Regions from separate parts of the Achromobacter sp. EB05 genome, predicted to be linked through region 2. Evidence: predicted binding sites of a transcription regulator. Region 2 holds the regulator's gene; each other region holds the start of a gene.
What was found. Region 2 encodes FliA, which starts transcription of late flagellar genes. Its sites were predicted from a motif close to CTAAAGTTTNNNNNNNNNNNGCCGNTA; they were not measured.
Positions count from the first base shown of each region.

Region 1: the regulator FliA is predicted to act here: its motif matches at 4,362-4,388, upstream of AAID08_RS20420 (flagellin).
Region 3: the regulator FliA is predicted to act here: its motif matches at 3,197-3,223, upstream of AAID08_RS21910 (FlxA-like family protein).

Region 1 is NZ_CP155917.1:4,501,742-4,507,798, reverse strand. It holds gene AAID08_RS20435 (tripartite tricarboxylate transporter substrate binding protein) at 1-165, shown strand, start outside; gene AAID08_RS20430 (amidohydrolase family protein) at 171-1,640, shown strand; gene AAID08_RS20425 (LysE family transporter) at 1,670-2,287, opposite strand; gene AAID08_RS20420 (flagellin) at 2,433-4,253, opposite strand; gene AAID08_RS20415 (response regulator transcription factor) at 4,671-5,378, opposite strand; gene AAID08_RS20410 (hypothetical protein) at 5,866-6,057, shown strand, end outside.
Region 2 is NZ_CP155917.1:2,507,252-2,513,308, reverse strand. It holds gene cheA (chemotaxis protein CheA) at 1-201, opposite strand, end outside; gene AAID08_RS11525 (response regulator) at 231-611, opposite strand; gene motB (flagellar motor protein MotB) at 614-1,603, opposite strand; gene motA (flagellar motor stator protein MotA) at 1,615-2,484, opposite strand; gene flhC (flagellar transcriptional regulator FlhC) at 2,602-3,183, opposite strand; gene flhD (flagellar transcriptional regulator FlhD) at 3,215-3,538, opposite strand; gene AAID08_RS11500 (RNA polymerase sigma factor FliA) at 3,968-4,723, shown strand; gene AAID08_RS11495 (methyltransferase regulatory domain-containing protein) at 4,918-6,057, shown strand, end outside.
Region 3 is NZ_CP155917.1:4,810,285-4,816,341, reverse strand. It holds gene AAID08_RS21920 (iron ABC transporter permease) at 1-1,168, opposite strand, end outside; gene AAID08_RS21915 (ABC transporter substrate-binding protein) at 1,256-2,581, opposite strand; gene AAID08_RS21910 (FlxA-like family protein) at 2,726-3,157, opposite strand; gene AAID08_RS21905 (solute carrier family 23 protein) at 3,289-4,599, shown strand; gene AAID08_RS21900 (methyl-accepting chemotaxis protein) at 4,711-6,057, opposite strand, start outside.

The DNA.
Region 1 (6,057 bases), 2.0 Mb from region 2:
GATGCCTTCAACAAGGCGTTGCAATCGCCGCAGGTGCAGGAAAAGCTCAAGAGCATGGCCTACGTGCCGAACGTGGGACCGCGCCAGCAGCTCTTTGACCGCGCGCATGCCGAGCGTCCCGTCTGGGCGCAAGTGATCAAGCAAGCCAACGTCAGGATCGACTGAACCTCATGGACCTCGAACGCTACGACCTGCTGATCCGCGGCGGCACGGTGATCGATGGAACGGGCGCGGACCGCCTCCGCGCCGATGTGGGCGTGCGCGGCGGCCGCATTGCGGCCGTCGGCGACCTGGGCGACGCCATCGCCGGCCAGGTGCTGGAGGCTGGCGGCCGCGTCGTGGCGCCGGGCTTCATCGATACGCATACCCATGACGACCGCTACCTGTCGATCGATCCCGGCATGCCCGCCAAGCTGAGCCAGGGCGTCACCACCGTCATCACCGGCAATTGCGGCATCAGCCAGGCGCCGTGGCGTTCCGGCTGGCGCAGCGACGTGCCTGCGCCGGTCAACCTGTTGGGCAACGACGTTGGCGACTTTCCCTACGAGACGTTCGGCGCCTACCTGGACAACCTGGACAGGAATCCGCCCGCCGTCAACGCGGCATGCCTGGTGGGCCACACCTCGCTGCGCGCCGCCGCGATGGACGACCTGGACCGGCCCGCGACCGAGGCGGAAATCGAACATATGCAGGCGCTGCTGCGCGAAGCCATGCTGAGCGGCGCCATCGGCCTGTCCTCCGGCACCGCGTATCCCGCCGCCATGCCGGCGACGCTGGACGAACTGGTCGCGGTGGCCAGCGTGCTGCGCGAGCATGGCGGGCTGTATGCCAGCCACATCCGCGACGAAGGCGACCGCATCTTCGCCGCGCTGGATGAGGCCTTCGCCGTGGGGGCCGCGGGCGATGCGCCCGTGCTGATCTCGCACCACAAGCTGATCGGCCCGCGCAACCATGGCCGCTCGGTGCAGACGCTTGCGCACATCGACAAGGCTGGCCAGCGCCAGGAGGTGGCCCTGGACTGCTACCCCTATGTCGCCGGCTCGACCATCCTGCGCAAGGACCGCCTGGCGGTGTCCAGCCGCGTCATCGTGACCAAGTCGGTCCCGTATCCGCAATACGCTGGACGCGACCTGGACGACATCGCCCGCGACATGGGCCTGAGCCCCGAAGCCGCGGTCGATGCGTTGCAGCCGGCCGGCGCCATCTACTTCATCATGGACGAAGCCGACGTCGAGCGCATCCTGGCCTATCCGGGCACCATGATCGGATCCGATGGCATGCCGCACGACCCCGCGCCGCACCCGCGCCTGTGGGGCACGTTCCCGCGCGTGCTCGGCCACTATTGCCGCGACGTCGGGCTGTTCACCCTGGAACAGGCGGTTCACAAGATGACGGGCAAGCCGGCGGCGTACTTCCGGCTGCCCGGCCGCGGGCGCATCGCGCCAGGCTACGCCGCTGACGTGGTCGTCTTCGATGCGGATCGGATCAAGGACGTGGCCACCTGGGCATCCCCGACGAGCCAGGCCGAGGGCATCGATTATGTCCTTGTCAACGGCGAGGTTGCGTGGGCGTTCGGGGCAGGGTCGGGCAGGCGCAGCGGCCAGGTGCTCAGGCGTCGGGACGCCCGCGCGCGGGCGTGACACCCCTGTGCGCGCGCCGGCCGCCAGCCCTAACGGATCGCCGCCAGCTTCACCGCGAACCCCAGCAGGAACACGCCCGCCAGCCGCTCCAGCAGATTCGCCACGCGCGGGTTGGCGCGCATGCGCTCGGCCAGGTGGTGCGTCAGCAGCACCGCCGCCAGGCCGTAGAGAAACGTCAGCGCCGCCACCGTGACCGCCATGAAGGCGAACGTCACCAGGCCCTGATGCCGGACCGGGTCGATGAACAGCGGGAAGAACGCCATGTAGAACATGATCGCCTTGGGGTTCAGCAAGGTGATCATCGCGGTCTGGCGCAGGTAGCGGCCGTTGTCCATGCGGCTCGGACGCGGCGCGGCGCCGGGCTTGCTGCGCATCATCAGCAGGCCCAGCCAGGCGAGATACGCGGCGCCGGCCCACTGCACGATATGGAACGCCGTGGGATAGGCGGCCAGCAGCGCCGAGACGCCGGCCACCGCCAGCCACATCAGCACCTGGTCTCCCAGGATCACGCCGCAGGTCGCCGCCAGGCCCGCCTTGATGCCGCCCTTGCCGGTGGCGGTCAACAGGGCGAAATTGCCCGGGCCGGGGATGATCAGCAGCATGATGAAGGCGAGCACGAATGCGCCATAGTCGGTGACACCGAGCATGGAAAGACTCCCGAAAAGAGAACGGGCATTGTAGATCCGCCCGGCGTGACGCGCGGCCGATCTCGCTGACGACAAAAAGGCCGGCCCCCGCCCGCCGCAACGCGCGACGGAGGGGGCCGGCCCGATGGGCTGGCTGACTACGCGATCAACGCAGCAGCGACAGCACCGTCTGCGGCACCTGGTTGGCCTGGGCCAGGACCGACGTGCCGGCCTGTTGCAGGATCTGGGCGCGCGACATGTTCGACACTTCCGTGGCGTAGTCGGCGTCCAGGATGCGCGAGCGCGCGCCGGACAGGTTGTTGATCACGTTGTTCAGGTTGTTGATCGTCGACTCCAGGCGGTTCTGCACCGCGCCCAGTTGGCCGGACACTTTATTCAGAAGGTTGAAAGCGGAATCTAGCGTTTTCATCGGGTCGCCAGTCTTGTCGCCCTTGCTGGTGCTTTCGAGCGTCAGGCTGCCGGCTTTGCTGCCGGCTCTGGCGACGTACAACTTCTTGCCGTAGTCGTTGACGGCGACGTCTTTGTTGTCGGTGACGTCTGTGCCGATAGCAGCGGCAACCTGATGATGGAACGTGCTGCCGCCCGCGATGGCAGTGATGTTGCCGGTATCCGGATTGAACTCGTAGCGTCGGACAGTTTTGGACACCGTCGTCAGTTGCTGCTTGTCATCCATATACAGCAAATGATCGGCATCGGTGTCGAGTTGGCCAATTTGCGTTACCTGCAGGGTCAGGCTGAACGCGCCCGCTTCAATCTTGACTTCGGCAGGCGTAACGGTAGGCTGGGCTTTGAGGTCCGCCGCCAGCTTCTCCTTGGTGATGGTCGCCTGGAACTTGATGTCTGCCGTCCCGGCGGCCTGGCTCTGGTACGTCGTGCCGTTCACGGTCAGTTTGACGCCTTCAGCAGTGGCGCCGGTACCCATGTAGGTCGTCACGTCGGCTAGCGTTGCCTGAGTAAAAGCAGCGGCACCCGGAGCGGCACCACCCGTCAGGCCGTCATTGACTGACAGATTGCCCGCGGGGTCCCAGTACAGCGCCTTACCGTTGACATCGGTGATGTTGCCGCTAGAGGTGATCAGGATGTCGGCCTGAGCGGTCTTGTTCATGTACGTAGCCGCGATCGGCTTGGCGCCGATCTGGCCCCTGATGGTTGCTTCGACGGCGGTATCCGTATCGGTATCGTCGTAGACGAAGTTGCCAGCGGCGGCGTCATACGTGTAGGTGGTGGTAGGTACTGCACCGCCGCCTGCAGGCGCTGCGCCTGTCGTTTTGATAATGGTACTGCCGTCCGTCATCTGGCTCATCAGGTCAGTGGTCGTGGCGGCGGTGTTCGTTTCCGTGACGTCGTACTGATTGTCCGTGCCCGCCACAAGCTGGATGTTCGGGCCAATCATGTCGCTGACTTGGGCCTTCCTGTTATCGACAATGCCAACGCCGTTGACGTTGAAGCCGTCCAGGCCCAGCGTCTTGACGCTGATTTCGTTCAAGTCCAGCGTGATGGTTTCGTTGTCGTTGGCGCCGACTTGCAGCGTCAGGGGCGTGGCCTTGTCCGACAGTACCTTCACGCCGTTGAAGTCGGTCTGCTCGGAGATGCGGTTGATGTCGGCGAGGCGCTCGTTGATTTCGTCCTGGATGGAGTCGAGCTGCTCTTGCGAGTAGCTGCCGTTGGCGGCTTGCACCGACAGTTCGCGCACCCGTTGCAGGTGGGCGGTGATTTCGGAGGCGGCGCCTTCCGTCGTCTGCGCCAGCGAGATGCCGTCGTTGGCGTTGCGGGCGGCTTGGGTCAGGCCCCGGACGTTGGACGTGAAGCGGTTGGCGATGGCCATGCCGGCGGCGTCGTCCTTGGCGCTGTTGATGCGCAGACCCGAGGACAGGCGCTCGATGGCGGTGCCCAGCGCGGACTGGGATTTGTTGAGATTGTTCTGGGCGACCAACGACAGATAGTTGGTGTTGATGACTGCAGCCATGTGTTAGCTCCTTGGCAGAGTGAGGCTTGATCGAGGCGGGCAGCGGCGCTGCCCGATTGCCAACGTGATGAACCGAGAATCAGCGTTCGGGTTCGTCCGTTGCCAAAACTACGACCCTGCCAAATTGATCTTTAGACGATCGCGGCGCAAACGGCTGTCTTATGATTTTTGATGAGTTTTGCTGGAAATTTTCTGAAACACGAGCTTTTACTCGCACGAAAAAGAAGGCCCCACTCGCGGGTAAGCGGGTGGGGCCTTCGGCCTTGTCTCTCTTGGGGAAAGTTGCAAGACATGTGTAGTGTAGGCGTTTGGGCGCCGCCGAAAACTCATGAATACTCAACGGCGCAGTGGAGCGCGAACGGGGAGGGGGCGCCGCGGCGGGTATCGTCGGGCGCCGGCGGCGCCGCCGCGCGCAAATCAGTCGTGCGTCGCGATGCCGATCCTGCCCTCGCGCAGCACCAGCAAGGACCCTTCGGAATAGATGTTGCGGATCTGCAAGGGGGCATCGCGCAGGGTCGCGAGTTTCTTGCGGACCCGATAGAGCAGCGCGTCGATGCGGTGCTGATCGTAGATGACTGCCGGATAGCCGAGATTCTGCGACATCCGCTTGTGGCTGACGGGGTACTTCGGACTCTGGATCAGCGTCGCCATGACGATGGATTCCTTGGCCGTCAGGCTTAGCTGTTGACCGTCCGACGATCGCAGTTGGCGCGATTGCACGTCCAGGGTCCAGTTGCAGTGCGAGATCGGGCCCGGCGTCGCGGTCACGAGCCGGCGTTCGAGCGCGCTGACGGTGACCGCCAGCAGCGCAAGCTGGATCGGCTTGATCAGGTAATGGTCGGCGCCGTCGCTCAGGCTCTGCAATTGAGCGGGCATGCGCACGTTGTCGGTCAGCACGATGATGCCCATGGCGGGAAACGTGCGGCGCAGCGGCGCGATGTGGCCGAGCATGTCGCCATCGGGCAGCGACGCGGCGGTCACCAGGATGCCGGGCGGGGACTGCCGGATGTGTGCGAGCGCGTCCTGCACGGTGCCGCAGACGTGCACGCCGCGGCCGAGGCCGGCGATATGGTTGGACACGCTTTCGGCCCATTCCGGCGGATCTTCAACGACAAGAACGCGCATACCTGCGATTGATTTCCCGGGCCACGGACTGCGTCGACGACTGGACGGCGGGCCTTCTTCCGCCAGCGCGGCATCGCGGAAGCGACGCCCATCCGATTCTAGATTTGTCCTTGCGGGAAAACGCGGTTTGGCGTCTTAATGCGGTCTGATATCAAGGTCGGCGTCGCGGCAAGATTGTGGGCGGAGACTCGGGCGGCGGGTGCGCGGCCTCGGTGCAAAGGCCCGCGTCTTCAGAAACAATCGCAACAATAGTTTTCTTGCGAGCGCGCCCTGCGCGAGCCTCCCGGCACCGTATCGCCGCGCGTCATCGCGCCGCGGCCCGTGCGAATGCGGGCGTGGCGTCCGCCCCATCGCGCCGGCCGCGCGAAATCCCACCGTGTTGCCCGCGTGGCCCAATGTTTCAGCGTGCCTCGCCGCGCTTGCGCTCCGGCCCAGAGGCAGTAGCATGCGCGCTCAGACCGATTCAGCCTCATTTAAGGACCGATCCATGACCTTGCCGCGCCCGCGCCTTGCCTTGTCCCTCCTGACGCTTACGCTGGCGCTGTCGGGGTGCGTGAACATGCCGTCCTCGAACGGATACGGCACCCGCGACGATCCGCGCTACGGGCAACTGCTGGACCTGATCAACGAGGCGCTCAAATCGGACATGGCCGTGGTGCTGGTGGCCGACCTGATGCCG
Region 2 (6,057 bases):
GCCCGCCAGCTGGTTGAAGCAGCCGAACGTCGCCGCGCCGCCCTTGATCGAGTGGGCCGCGCGGAAAATGGCATTGAGCTGCTCGATGTCGGGCGCGCCGACGTCGAGCTCGAGCAGCAACTGCTCCATTTGCGCGAGCAGTTCGTCCGCCTCGTCGAAAAAGGTCTCGTAAAACTGACTGAGGTCCAAACCAGAACTCATGACCCGTACGCCTTCATAAATGAACTTGCCTACGCGCCGGATTGCTCATCGAGCAATTCGGACGCCAATTCCACCAGCACATCGGGATCGACCGGCTTGGACAGCCAGCCGCATACGCCCAGATCCCGCGCCGCCATCTTGCTGTCCACGTCGTCTTCGGTGGTCAGCACCAGCACCGGCACGTCCAGGTACTGTTCCTGTTCGCGCAGGCCCTGGATCAGTTGCAGGCCGCCCATCACGGGCATGTTCCAGTCGCTCACCACCAGGTCCACCGGATGGTTTTTGGCCACCTCCAGCGCTTCCTGGCCGTTGCCGGCCGTCAATACCTTCCATCCCGCGCCCGTCAGCGTCGCCTGGACGATCATTCTCATCGTCGCCGAATCGTCCGCCACCAGAATCGTTGCCGCCATTGCTATCGAGCCCCTTCGGCGGGCGGCGTTGCCGCCGCGTCGCCCTGCTTGGTTGCCGTCGTGGCCTGGGCGGCGGCGTTCACCGCCTCCACGGCCGTTCCAACCTCGCGGGCATCCTTGGCGCTGACGTCCGCGGCCGCGGCGTTCTCGCTTTCGATGCGCCGCTGGGTGCTCTGGTTGAGCACCACTAGGCTGATACGTCTATTAACGGCCGCATATGGATCATCTTTAACGAGACTCATGCTCGAGGACAGACCCTGGATGCGCATGACCTTGCTTTCATTCATGCCGCCGGCCACCAGTTCCTGGCGCGAGGCGTTCGCACGATCGGCCGAAAGTTCCCAGTTGCTATAGGCGCGCTCGCCGCGGGCGTACTGCGACGCGTCGGTGTGGCCCGAGATGCTGACCTTGTTGGGCAGCTCGTTCAGAACCGGCCCCAATTCCCGCAGGATGTCGCGCATGTAGGGCTGCACCTCGGCGCGACCGGTGGCGAACATGGGGCGGTTCTGGTTGTCGATGATCTGGATCCGCAGACCTTCGGTGGTCAGGTCGATCAGCAATTGGGGCCGGAAGCTCTTGAGCACCGGACTGTTCTCGATGACGTTTTCCAGCCGCCTCTTGAGGTTTTCCAGGCGGTGCTGGTCGCGCCGTTCGGCATCACCCATCGGCTGGGCCTCGACCCGGTTGCCCTGGGCGCGGCGCTCGTCGCCGTCGCTGCGCAGCGGGTCGCGGCCGCCCCCGGGGACCGCGCTGGTCTCGGCCGAGCTGCTGGGACCGCCGGTCAGCGCCACGCGCAAGGGCATGCGGAAGTATTCGGCGATGCCCTTGAGTTCCTCGCGCGGCACGATGCTGATCAGCCACATCACCAGGAAGAACGCCATCATCGCCGTGATGAAGTCGGCGTAGGCGATCTTCCAGCTTCCGCCGTGGTGTCCGCCGCCGTGGACTTTCTTGCGGCGGATCACCACACGGTGGTTGTTTACCGTGCTCATGGCCCGCTCCGTCAGGCCTTGGCGGTGGACTTGGTCTGCCGGACGTGCTCTTCCAGCTCACCGAAAGTCGGCCGCACCGACGAATACAGCACCTTGCGGCCGAATTCGACCGCGAGCTGCGGCGGGTAGCCGTTCATGCTGGCCAGCAGCGTGGTCTTGATACATTCCAGCACCTTCATGGCCTCGTCCGTGCGGCGCTCGATGCGCGAGGCCAGCGGACCGACGAAGCCGTAGGCAAGCAGAATGCCCAGGAAGGTGCCCACCATGGCCTTGGAAATCAGGTCGCCGAGAATGGCGGGCGGCTGATCCACGGCGGCCAGTGCCTTGATCACGCCCAGCACCGCGGCCACGATACCGAACGCAGGCAGGCCGTCGGCCATCTGCCGGATCATGCTGGCAGGCACTTCGCGCTCGTGGCGGTAGGTTTCGATTTCCTCGTCCATGAGCGTTTCGATCTCGAACGAGCTCATGTTGCCGCTGATCATGATGCGCAGGTAGTCCGTGATGAACTCCATGAGCTTCTCGTCCTTGGCGATGCGCGGATACTCGCTGAAGATCGGACTGGAGGCAGGATCCTCGATGTGCGATTCGATCGCCATCAGGCCTTCGCGGCGCGCCTTGTTCAGCAGCACGTACAGGAGCGCCATGAGCTCCATGTAGACGTCCTTGCCGTAGCGCGAGCTTTTCAGCGTGTCGGGCAGCGCCTTCTTCACGAGCATCAGCGATTTCTTGCTGTTGCCGGCCAGGAAGGCGCCGAAGGCCGCGCCGAAGATCAGCGTCAACTCGAACGGCTGGTAAAGCGCGCCCATGTGGCCGCCCAGCGCTACGAAGCTGCCGATGACCGACACGATCACCACTAGAAAACCGATAACAATCAACACATCAGGCCCCTGCCAACGAAGTCTAAAACCGGCGTCAATGATCCCCTGTTCCCCCCGTCCCAAAAAGGCGGGTTACGGGGAGTTTTCCAGGGCTTTTGATGTATTTGGACGCGCCGCTCAGGAACGGGCGGCGTCTACGGCTGGCACGGATCGGCTGCCCGCGCGCGCCTTGGCGGCGGCACGGGTCTTGCCGGCCCGGGGTGGCGGACGGCAGATTGCGCACACGAAATCCGACTGCGGATCATGCGCGTGCGCAATGAAATGCCCGCCACACTGGCGGCAGGCGGAAAGCTGCAGCATGCCGCTATCGAAGAACCGCACCAGCATCCAGGCCCGGGTGAAGCTCAGCACGGGCTCGGCGGATTCGGCGTTGTCCACGCCGGCGTTCTCGAGATAGAGGCGGTACGCGTCGATGATGGCGCGGATGCCCTTGCTGCTGGTGCGCGTGTTCAGGAACGAATACACGTTGTAGAACAGCGAGGAATGGATGTTCGGCAACCAGGTCATGAACCAGTCGACCGAAAAAGGCAGCATGCCCTTCGGTGGCGAGCAACCGCGGATTTCGCGGTACAGACGTGCCAGGCGGTCGTGGCTGAGGCTGGTTTCAGCCTCCAACACCTGCAGCCGCGCGCCCAGAGTGATCATGGAGCTGGCTAGCAGGATGTCATCCGCTTCCTGCGAAACGCTCTTGGTGGCCATTACACGTGTCCGAGTGGGAATCGACAGGCCGTCAGGCCAGTTCTTCAACAGGTTGCTTGGCCAGCAGGATCGTCGCGTGCGCTTGCTGCAGCGCGCCGCCCAGCACGTCGTGGGTCAGGGCCGACAGCAGGCTGTAGTCGTCGAAACGGAAACGGCACAGGAGCGAACTGGAGCTGGCCAGCTTCACCAGCTGAGCCGGAGAAAGACGCATCAGGATATCGGCAACCTCGTTGCTGAAACCCAGACGGAACATCGATGCAGCATAGTCATCGCGCAGCATGCGCTGCGCGAGAAGCAGGTAGGACAGATTCACCTCACGGATATCTGCCAGCAAAGAATTTTCGACTTGTTGCACGCCCGACTCCCTATTCCCTATCCCACCGAAGGGGCTTGATAACCAAGGACAATGGCAACGTTTGTTGCACAGTGTCCGCTGCATCCTGTTTTAATGCGAAATGTATCATTTGTTCGCAATTTAAGTAAAATTTACCACAGGTCATGTCATTTTCTATGACTTATATGACAAATCTTTGTTGATATCGCGCAACTTGAGACTTTAGATACACCTTGACATAGAAAGTCCTGACAAATGTACGTCAATTTGGCAAATAAGCATTCAAAACGTTGCGTGCTTTAAGGAATGAAATACCGGCTTTTGCCGACAATGACACCTTTCGATCACAAAATATTGCTAGCTTTAGCGTAGCCGCGCGTTTGTCGACAATGTCGCAAATTGACAACAACCGACAATGCGTCACGATGGACACCGCCTGACACTCCCGCAATGCCCCACGCAGATGACAGCTTGGTCGAATATGCCCCGCTAGTGCGGAAGCTGGCCCTGCAATTGCTCGCCCGGCTGCCGGCCAGCGTCGAACTCGACGACCTGATCCAGGCCGGCATGATCGGCCTCTTGGATGCGGTGCGCCGCTACCAGGAGACCGCCGACGCCCAGTTCGAGACCTACGCCACCACCCGCATCCGCGGCGCCATGCTCGACGAACTGCGTGGCCAGGACTGGCTGCCGCGCAGCGTGCGCGCCAAGGCACGCAAGATCGAACAGGCCATCCAGCAACTCGAACAACGCCTGATGCGCGCGCCCTCCGAAGCCGAGATCGCGCAGCAGATGGAGATGCCGCTGGCTGAATATCAGACGCTGTTACACGACGCCCAGGGCGTGCAGATCGTCCACTACGAAGACTTCGCCACCGAGCCCGACACCGCGTCGGGCCAGACCGACTGGACCGCCACGCTGAATCACGGCACCGCCGGCGGCAACCCGCTGGACTCGCTGCTGGCCGGCGATTTCCGCCAGGCGCTGATCCTGGCGATCGACACCCTGCCCGACCGCGAGAAACTGCTGTTGTCGCTGTGCTACGAGCAGGGCCTGAACCTGAAGGAAATCGGCGCGATCATGAACGTGACCGAGGCCCGCGTCTGCCAGCTCCGGTCGCAGGCCACGGCGCGCATCCGCGCCAAGCTGCGCGAACAGGCCTGGCAACACCTGCCCCAGGAAGGGCAGATCGCGCAGATTATCTGACGGGCGCAGCCGCCGGACCGGATGCCCCGTCCGACGCCCAGGCGGCGCGCCTTGCGTCCGGAATTCCGGGAAAATCGGACGTTGTTCATGCCATTACGCCCCCGGCGCCCTTGTTAGCCTTCCACGCTGACACCAATAATGGTGCGCGCGGCGATCCGCCGCCGGCCGCGCACCGCGATCCCTGGAATTTCGCCATGAGCGCACCCGACGTCCTGACGCAGGCCATTTCCGACGCCTACGACGAAACCCCGTACATTTCCCTGCCCTTTTCCTACACCTCGCCCGGCAACCTGCGCGCGGTCGCGCACCTGTACCAGTTGCCGGCGCCGGCGCTGGAGCAGGCCCGGGTGCTGGAACTGGGCTGCGCCGCCGGCGGCAACCTGTTGCCATTCGCGCTGGCCTACCCCGAGGCCCGCGTCGTCGGCATCGACCTGTCGCCGCAGCAGATTGACGCGGGCCGGCTGATCGCGGAAGCGGCGGGCGCGCGTAATCTCGACCTGCGGGCCATGAGCCTGACGGACATCACCGCCGACTTCGGCACTTTCGACTACATCATCTGCCACGGCGTGTTCAGCTGGGTGCCGCCGGAGGTGCGTGACGCGATCCTGCGCATCTGCCGCGAAAACCTGGCGCCGCAAGGCATCGCCTACGTCAGCTACAACACCTATCCGGGCTGGAAGGCGTCCGACGTGATCCGCGACGCCATGATCCTGAACAGCTTCGGCGCGGAAACGCCGCAGGACAAGCTGGTTCGCGCCAAGGCCATGCTGGAATTGATCGAGGGCGGCCTGTGGCAGAGCAACCCGCTGCGCTCGGCGCTGCAGGAAGCCGCCCGCAAGTTGCGCGGACAGACCGATCACTATCTGCTGCACGAATACCTGGAGGCGATCAACACGCCCTGCTATTTCCTGGAATTCGCCGCCGCGGCGCAACAAGCCGGCCTGGCCTACGTGACAGATGCCGAACCGCAATTGACGTTCCCCTCCACGTTCGGCGGCACCGTGGCGCTGGGCCTGAACGGGCTGTCGGTCAACGCCGGCCGGGAAATGCGCGAGCAATACCTCGATTTCGCCATCGGCCGCTCGTTCCGCAAGAGCCTGCTGGTGCATGCCGAGCGCGCCGGCGACATTCTCGACCAACCCGAGGGCGGCGCCTTTGTCGCCATGCATTTCGCCGCCGACCTAACGCCGCTGCCCGGCGCGGCGGGCGCCCCGGCCGGGCAACGCCAGTTCCGCACCGCCGCCGGGACCGCCATCACCACCCAGGATCCGGGCATGATCGCGTTGATGGAAACGCTGGCCCAGGCCTGGCCGCGATCGCTGCCGTTCGCCGCG
Region 3 (6,057 bases), 2.3 Mb from region 2:
AGTCCAGCCACTGGCGCGCCGGCAGCCGGGTGCGCAGCATCAGGTAGGCGATGGCGGTGCCCAGGATCACGTCCACGCCCGCCGCCAGGCCGCAATAGAGCAGGGTGTTGGCGATCATGCCCTGCGATTCGCTGAACACCGCGCTGTAGTGCGCCAGCGTGTAGCCGTCCGGCAGCGGCGCGAAGCTCCAGACGCTCGCCAGCGACAGCAGCAGCACCCCCATGTGCGGCGACAGCACCAGCAGCAGCACCAGGATGATCCAGCCATAGGCCAGCACGCTTTCGGCCGGGCGCAGCTTGCGCTTCTGGATCGAGTTGCCGCCCTTTTGCAGCGTGGAGTAGTCGCGGCCCTTGAGCACGCGCGCCGACAGCCACAGCGCCAGGATCGAGAAGGCGATCATGATGACGCTGATGACGTAGCCCAGCGGATCCTCCAGCCCCACCTGCGTGATGCGCAGATAGGCCTGCGGCGCCAGCATGTTGGTGGTGCCCAGCACCAGCGGCGTGCCCAGGTCGTCGAACACCTTCACGAACACCAGCGAGGTGCCGGCCACGTAGCCCGGCAGCGCCAGCGGGAAGATCACGCGGCGAAACAGCCGGAAGCCGCGCGCGCCCAGGTTGAAGGCCGCTTCCTCCATGGCGCCGTCGATGTTGCGCAGCGCCACCACCAGGTTCATCAGGATGAACGGGAAGTAGTGCAGCGCCTCGACGAAGATGACGCCGTTCAGGCCTTCCATGAACGGGATGGTGAAGCCGAACCAGTCGTTCAGCAGCAGGTTGACGCTGCCCGAGCGGCCGAAGATGAGCTGCATCGCCACCGCGCCGACGAAGGGCGGCATGATCAGCGGCAGCACCCCCAGCGTCTGGATGATGAGCGCGCCGCGGAAATCGAAGCGCACCGTGAAGTACGCCAGCGGCACCGCGATCAGCGAGGCCAGCAGCGCTGACCAGCCCGCCACGTAGAGGCTGTTGAAGAACGCCTCCAGCATCAGCGGCTGGTTGAAGAACGCGCCGAAGTGGCCGATGGTGAAGCCGCCGTCGGCGTTGACGAAGGCGCTGTAGAACACCGTGCCGACCGGCACGGCCAGGAACAGCGCCAGGAAACCCAGCACCAGGAGCGCGGCCAGCACGGGGCCGGCGGGCAGGCGTGAATGGCCCGGAAGATTCATCGAGATTCCCGTAATGGTTCAAGACAGGCCGCCCGCGGCGGGGCGGCGGCCGGACGGGGCGAGCCCCCCGTCCGGCGCGAGCCGGGCTCAGAGCGCCGCGGCTTCCCGCGCCAGCTTCACGGCCTGCTCGTAATTGCTCTTGGCCGTGCCGTTCCATTCGCCTTCCAGCTTGGTGATCTGCTGGTTGACCGCGGCGTCTTTCTTGTTGCCGCTGAAGATCTTCAGGAACTCGGGATCGGCGGCCTGCTTGCCGTCCACCAGCGGCGCCCAGGCCAGCTTGCGGGCCTGCGCCAGCAGTTCGGCCGGCTTGCCGCTCTTGCCCTTGTCGCCGAGCTTGGCCTCGGCGTCGTAGATCGCCTTGGTCGCCGCCTGCAGTTCCTTCAGGCGGAACGTGACGGTCTGGTCGTACAGCGACTGCACCACGTAGTAACGCGTCTGCGACAGGTCGGCGTTGAACTGCACCTTGCTGCGGCGCGCGATCTCGGCGGGATCCGGATAACCCTGCGGCACCTTGCCGCCCAGCGCCGAATACGGCAGCACCGGCAGGCGCGAGATCTTCGGTTCCAGCAGCAGTTCCTGGCCCGCCTGGCTGAGCGTGAAGGCGATGAACTTCTTGCCTTCCTCGGTGTTCTTGGCGCCGTCGATCAGCGCGATGTTGGCCGGCACGATGGCGGTCTCGGAGGGATAGACGAATTCCACCGGGAACTTCGAGTACTTGCTCGACAGGCCGAAGAAGTCGATCACCGGCCCCGCGCCGAACTGGCCGTTGTTGACGCCGTCCGGCACGCCGAACGAGCGCTCGGTCACGGCGCTGCTGTTGCCCGACATGCGCAGCAGCGTGTTCCAGCCGTCGTCCCAGCCTTCGCCCTGCAGGATGGTCTCGACCGTCAGGTGCATGGTGCCCGAGCGCGACGGCGAGGTGATGCCGACGTGGCCGAACCAGTGCGGCGCCAGCAGGTCCTTCCATTCGACCGGGGCGGGGATCTTGTGCGCCGCGATGTAGCGCGTGTTGTAGACGATGCCGTAGCCGGCCAGCGCCTGGCCCAGGTACATGCCGCCCGGGTCGTTGATGGGGTAGTTGCCGATCTTGTCCGGCACGTCCTTGTTGGCGACGTCCGAGGACTTGGCCAGCAGCTTGTCGCGGCCCAGCACCTCGAAGGCGTCCGGGGCGCTGGCCCAGAACACTTCCGGGCGCTGGCCGGCCGGCGTCTCGCGCACGTAGGCAATGCCGGACACGGTGTTCTTGTTGAGGATCTCCAGCGTGATGCCGGGGTTGGCCTTCTCGAACGCGGTCTTGTAGGCCTGGGTCAAATCTTTCGGGAACGACGTGATCACCGTGACGGTGCCCGCCAGGGCGGGGGCGGCGCAGGCGGCCAGCAGCGCCCCTGCAAGGGCTGTGCGCATTGCATGCATGGTTTGTCTCCGTGGTTTTTCGATTTGTCCGGAGACCTTAGCGGTTGCATGCGCCGCCAGTCCAATCACAAATTTTGATGCGCGCCATCAGTGTGGCGGGCATTCGGGAGAACCCGCGCGAGCGCGCGGGCCTGGGGCGGCCGCCTAGGCCGTGGCCGACACGCCGCCGTTGGCCTTGGTCATCGCCTTGATCTTTTCGTTCATCACCTGCTGGATCTGGTTCATGATCTGCAGCGCCTGCCCGTTCAGGGCCTGCATTTGCGTGGCCTTCTGCTCCGCCGACGCGTTGCTGTCGCGCACGCGTTCGATTTGCTCCATGACGCGCTTGAGCTGGCGCTGCAGTTCCTTGATCTGCCGGGTGTAATGATCGTCGTTTTCGGACGATTCGGTTTCCTCGGCCTGGCCCACCTTCATCGCGCCGGCGTTGTTGACGCGGATCTTGCCGTCTGGCGTGACGCTGACGCCCGGATCGCCGGCCTTGGCATCCTTGGCTTCCTTGTTGGCCTGGATCTTCTGCGCCCACAGGTCGGCCATGCTGCCGATGCGCGAGGTGCCGCTGATGGAATCGATGGCCATGGAGATCTCCTGGGAGGGAATTGACTGGGGTTTCCACTAATACGGCATTGCGGCGGGGAACTTAAGTTGCCGCCCGTTCCCGGCCCCCTTTACACTGGCGCCCGCTCACACCAATCACTCCCGGGGATTCCATGTCCAATTCCTATTTTCCGCGCTGGCGCCTGGCGGACGACGCCGAGCCCGGCGTCATCATCGCGCCCGACGAACGGCTGTCCTGGCCCAAGAACGTGGCCATGGGGGCGCAACACGTGGTGGCGATGTTCGGCTCCACCGTGCTGGCGCCGCTGCTGATGGGCTTCGATCCCAACGTCGCCATCCTGATGTCGGGCATCGGCACCCTGATCTTCTTCCTGTTCGTGGGCGGCCGGGTCCCCAGTTACCTGGGTTCCAGCTTTGCCTTCATCGGCGGCGTCATCGCGGTTACCGGCTATGCCGGCGGCGGGGCCAACGCCAACATCGGCGTGGCGCTGGGCGCCATCATCGCCTGCGGCCTGGCCTACACGCTGATCGGCGTTCTCGTCTGGATCGCCAACGGCCGCGCCGGCGGCGGCGCCAACTGGATCGACACCCTGATGCCGCCGGTGGTGACGGGCGCGGTGGTCGCGGTGATCGGCCTGAACCTGGCGCCTATCGCCGCCAAGGGGGCCATGGGCGCCTCGGGCTTCGACAGCGCCATGGCAATCGTCACCATCCTGTGCGTGGGCGGCATTGCGGTCTACACCAAGGGCATGGTGCAGCGCCTGCTGATCCTGGTCGGCCTGATCCTGGCCTGCGTGGTCTACGCGATCTTCGCCAACGGCATGGGCCTGGGCAAGCCGATCGACTTCTCGGCCGTGTCGGCCGCCGCCTGGTTCGGGCTGCCGCACTTCGCCGCGCCCGTGTTCAAGGCGGAGGCCATGGGCCTGATCGTGCCGGTGGCCATCATCCTGGTCGCCGAGAACCTGGGCCACGTCAAAGCGGTCAGCGCCATGACCGGCCAGGACCTGGACCGCTACCTGGGCCGCGCCTTCGTCGGCGACGGCGTGGCCACCATGGTCTCGGGCGCCGTCGGCGGCACCGGCGTCACCACCTACGCCGAAAACATCGGCGTGATGGCGGTGACCCGCATCTATTCGACGCTGGTGTTCGTGATCGCCGCGCTGATCGCCATTGTGCTGGGCTTCTCGCCCAAGTTCGGCGCCCTGATCCAGACCATTCCCGCGCCCGTGCTGGGCGGCATGTCGGTGGTGGTCTTCGGCCTGATCGCCATTGCCGGGGCCCGCATCTGGGTGGTCAATCAGGTCGACTTCAGCGACAACCGCAACCTGATCGTGGCCGCGGTCACGCTGGTGCTGGGCGCGGGCGACTTCACCGTCAAGCTGGGCAACTTCACGTTGGGCGGCATCGGCACCGCGACCTTCGGCGCCATCATCCTGTACGCGTTGCTGCGCCGCAAGAAATAGGGCGGGGCGGTTGCCCTGCCTGGCGCCCGTCCCATGGGCGCCGCGCCCGGCCCGCGGCGGCCGGCCGCGAGGCGGCAGCTCCGCTGGCCGGGCGCGACAGGCCGGCGCCGCTCAGGAACGCGACAGCCGCGACGCCGGCGTCCGGCCGCCCACCTGCACCGGGGCCGCCTCGATCACCTGGCCCGACTGGGTCTTGAAGACCGCGGTCGCCTCCGCCAGGCGCCGGGCCTGATCCTCCATCGCCGACGCGGCCGCCGAGGCCTGCTCCACCAGCGCGGCGTTCTGCTGCGTCACCTCGTCCATCTGCGAGACCGCCAGGCTGACCTGGTCGATGCCGCCGGCCTGTTGCGCCGAGGCCGCCGAGATCTCACCCATGATGTCGGCCACGCGCTGCACCGAGGTCACGATTTCGTCCATGGTCTGGCCGGCGGCCGCGACCTGCGATGAGCCGGCCGCGACCGTATCGACCGAGGTCTCGATCAGGACCTTGATCTCCTTGGCCGCCTGCGCCGCGCGCTGCGCCAGGGTGCGCACCTCGCCCGCCACCACGGCGAAACCCTTGCCCTGTTCCCCGGCACGGGCCGCCTCCACGGCGGCATTCAGCGCCAGGATATTGGTCTGGAAGGCAATGCCGTCGATCACCGATACGATGTCGGCGATGCGCCGCGAACTCTCGGAAATGCCCTGCATGGTGGCCACCACCTGGCCGACCGTCTGGCCGCCACGCTGCGCCACCTCCATGCTCACCGCCGCCAGTTGGTTGGCCTGGGCGGCGTTGTCGGCATTCTGCTTGACGGTGGCGGCCAGCTCTTCCATCGTCGAGGCGGTCTCTTCAAGCGCGGCTGCCTGCTGCTCGGTGCGGGTCGACAGATTGGCATTGCCGGCGGCGATCTCGGCCGCGCCGACATTGATCTCCTCGACCCCCTGACGCACCGTGGTCACCGTGCGGGTCAAGCCGTCCTGCATGCGCCGCACCGCGGAAAACAGCGTGCCGATCTCATTGTTGGAGCGGGCGTCGACCCGCTGGGTCAGGTCGCCGGCGGCGATCCGGTCGAAATGCCGGCCGGCGTCCTGCAGCGGCAGTAGCACGCCGCGGCGGATGAAGGCCCAGCACAGCACCGCCAGCAGCAGCGCCACCGACAGCAGGGCGATGGCCGAGATGCGGGCGGTCGAATAGGTGCTCTGCGACCTTTCCAGCACGCTATCGCTGCGTTCCTGAACCCGCGCCAGGAACACCTGCATGTCCTTGGCGAAGTCGGCGTCAGCCTGGCGCACCCGCGCTTCGTTCTGCTGGTAGCGCGCGACCGAGCGCTCCTTGAGCGCCGCGTCCAGTTCGCCCAGCGCGGCGGCGTAGGCGTTGAAGCGGCCCTGCAGGACCCGCGCCAGCTCCTGGCCGCGCTCGCTCTTGGGCACCGCCATGTAGCGGTCGAAGCGCTCGCGCGCGAGTTTGAGCTGTTC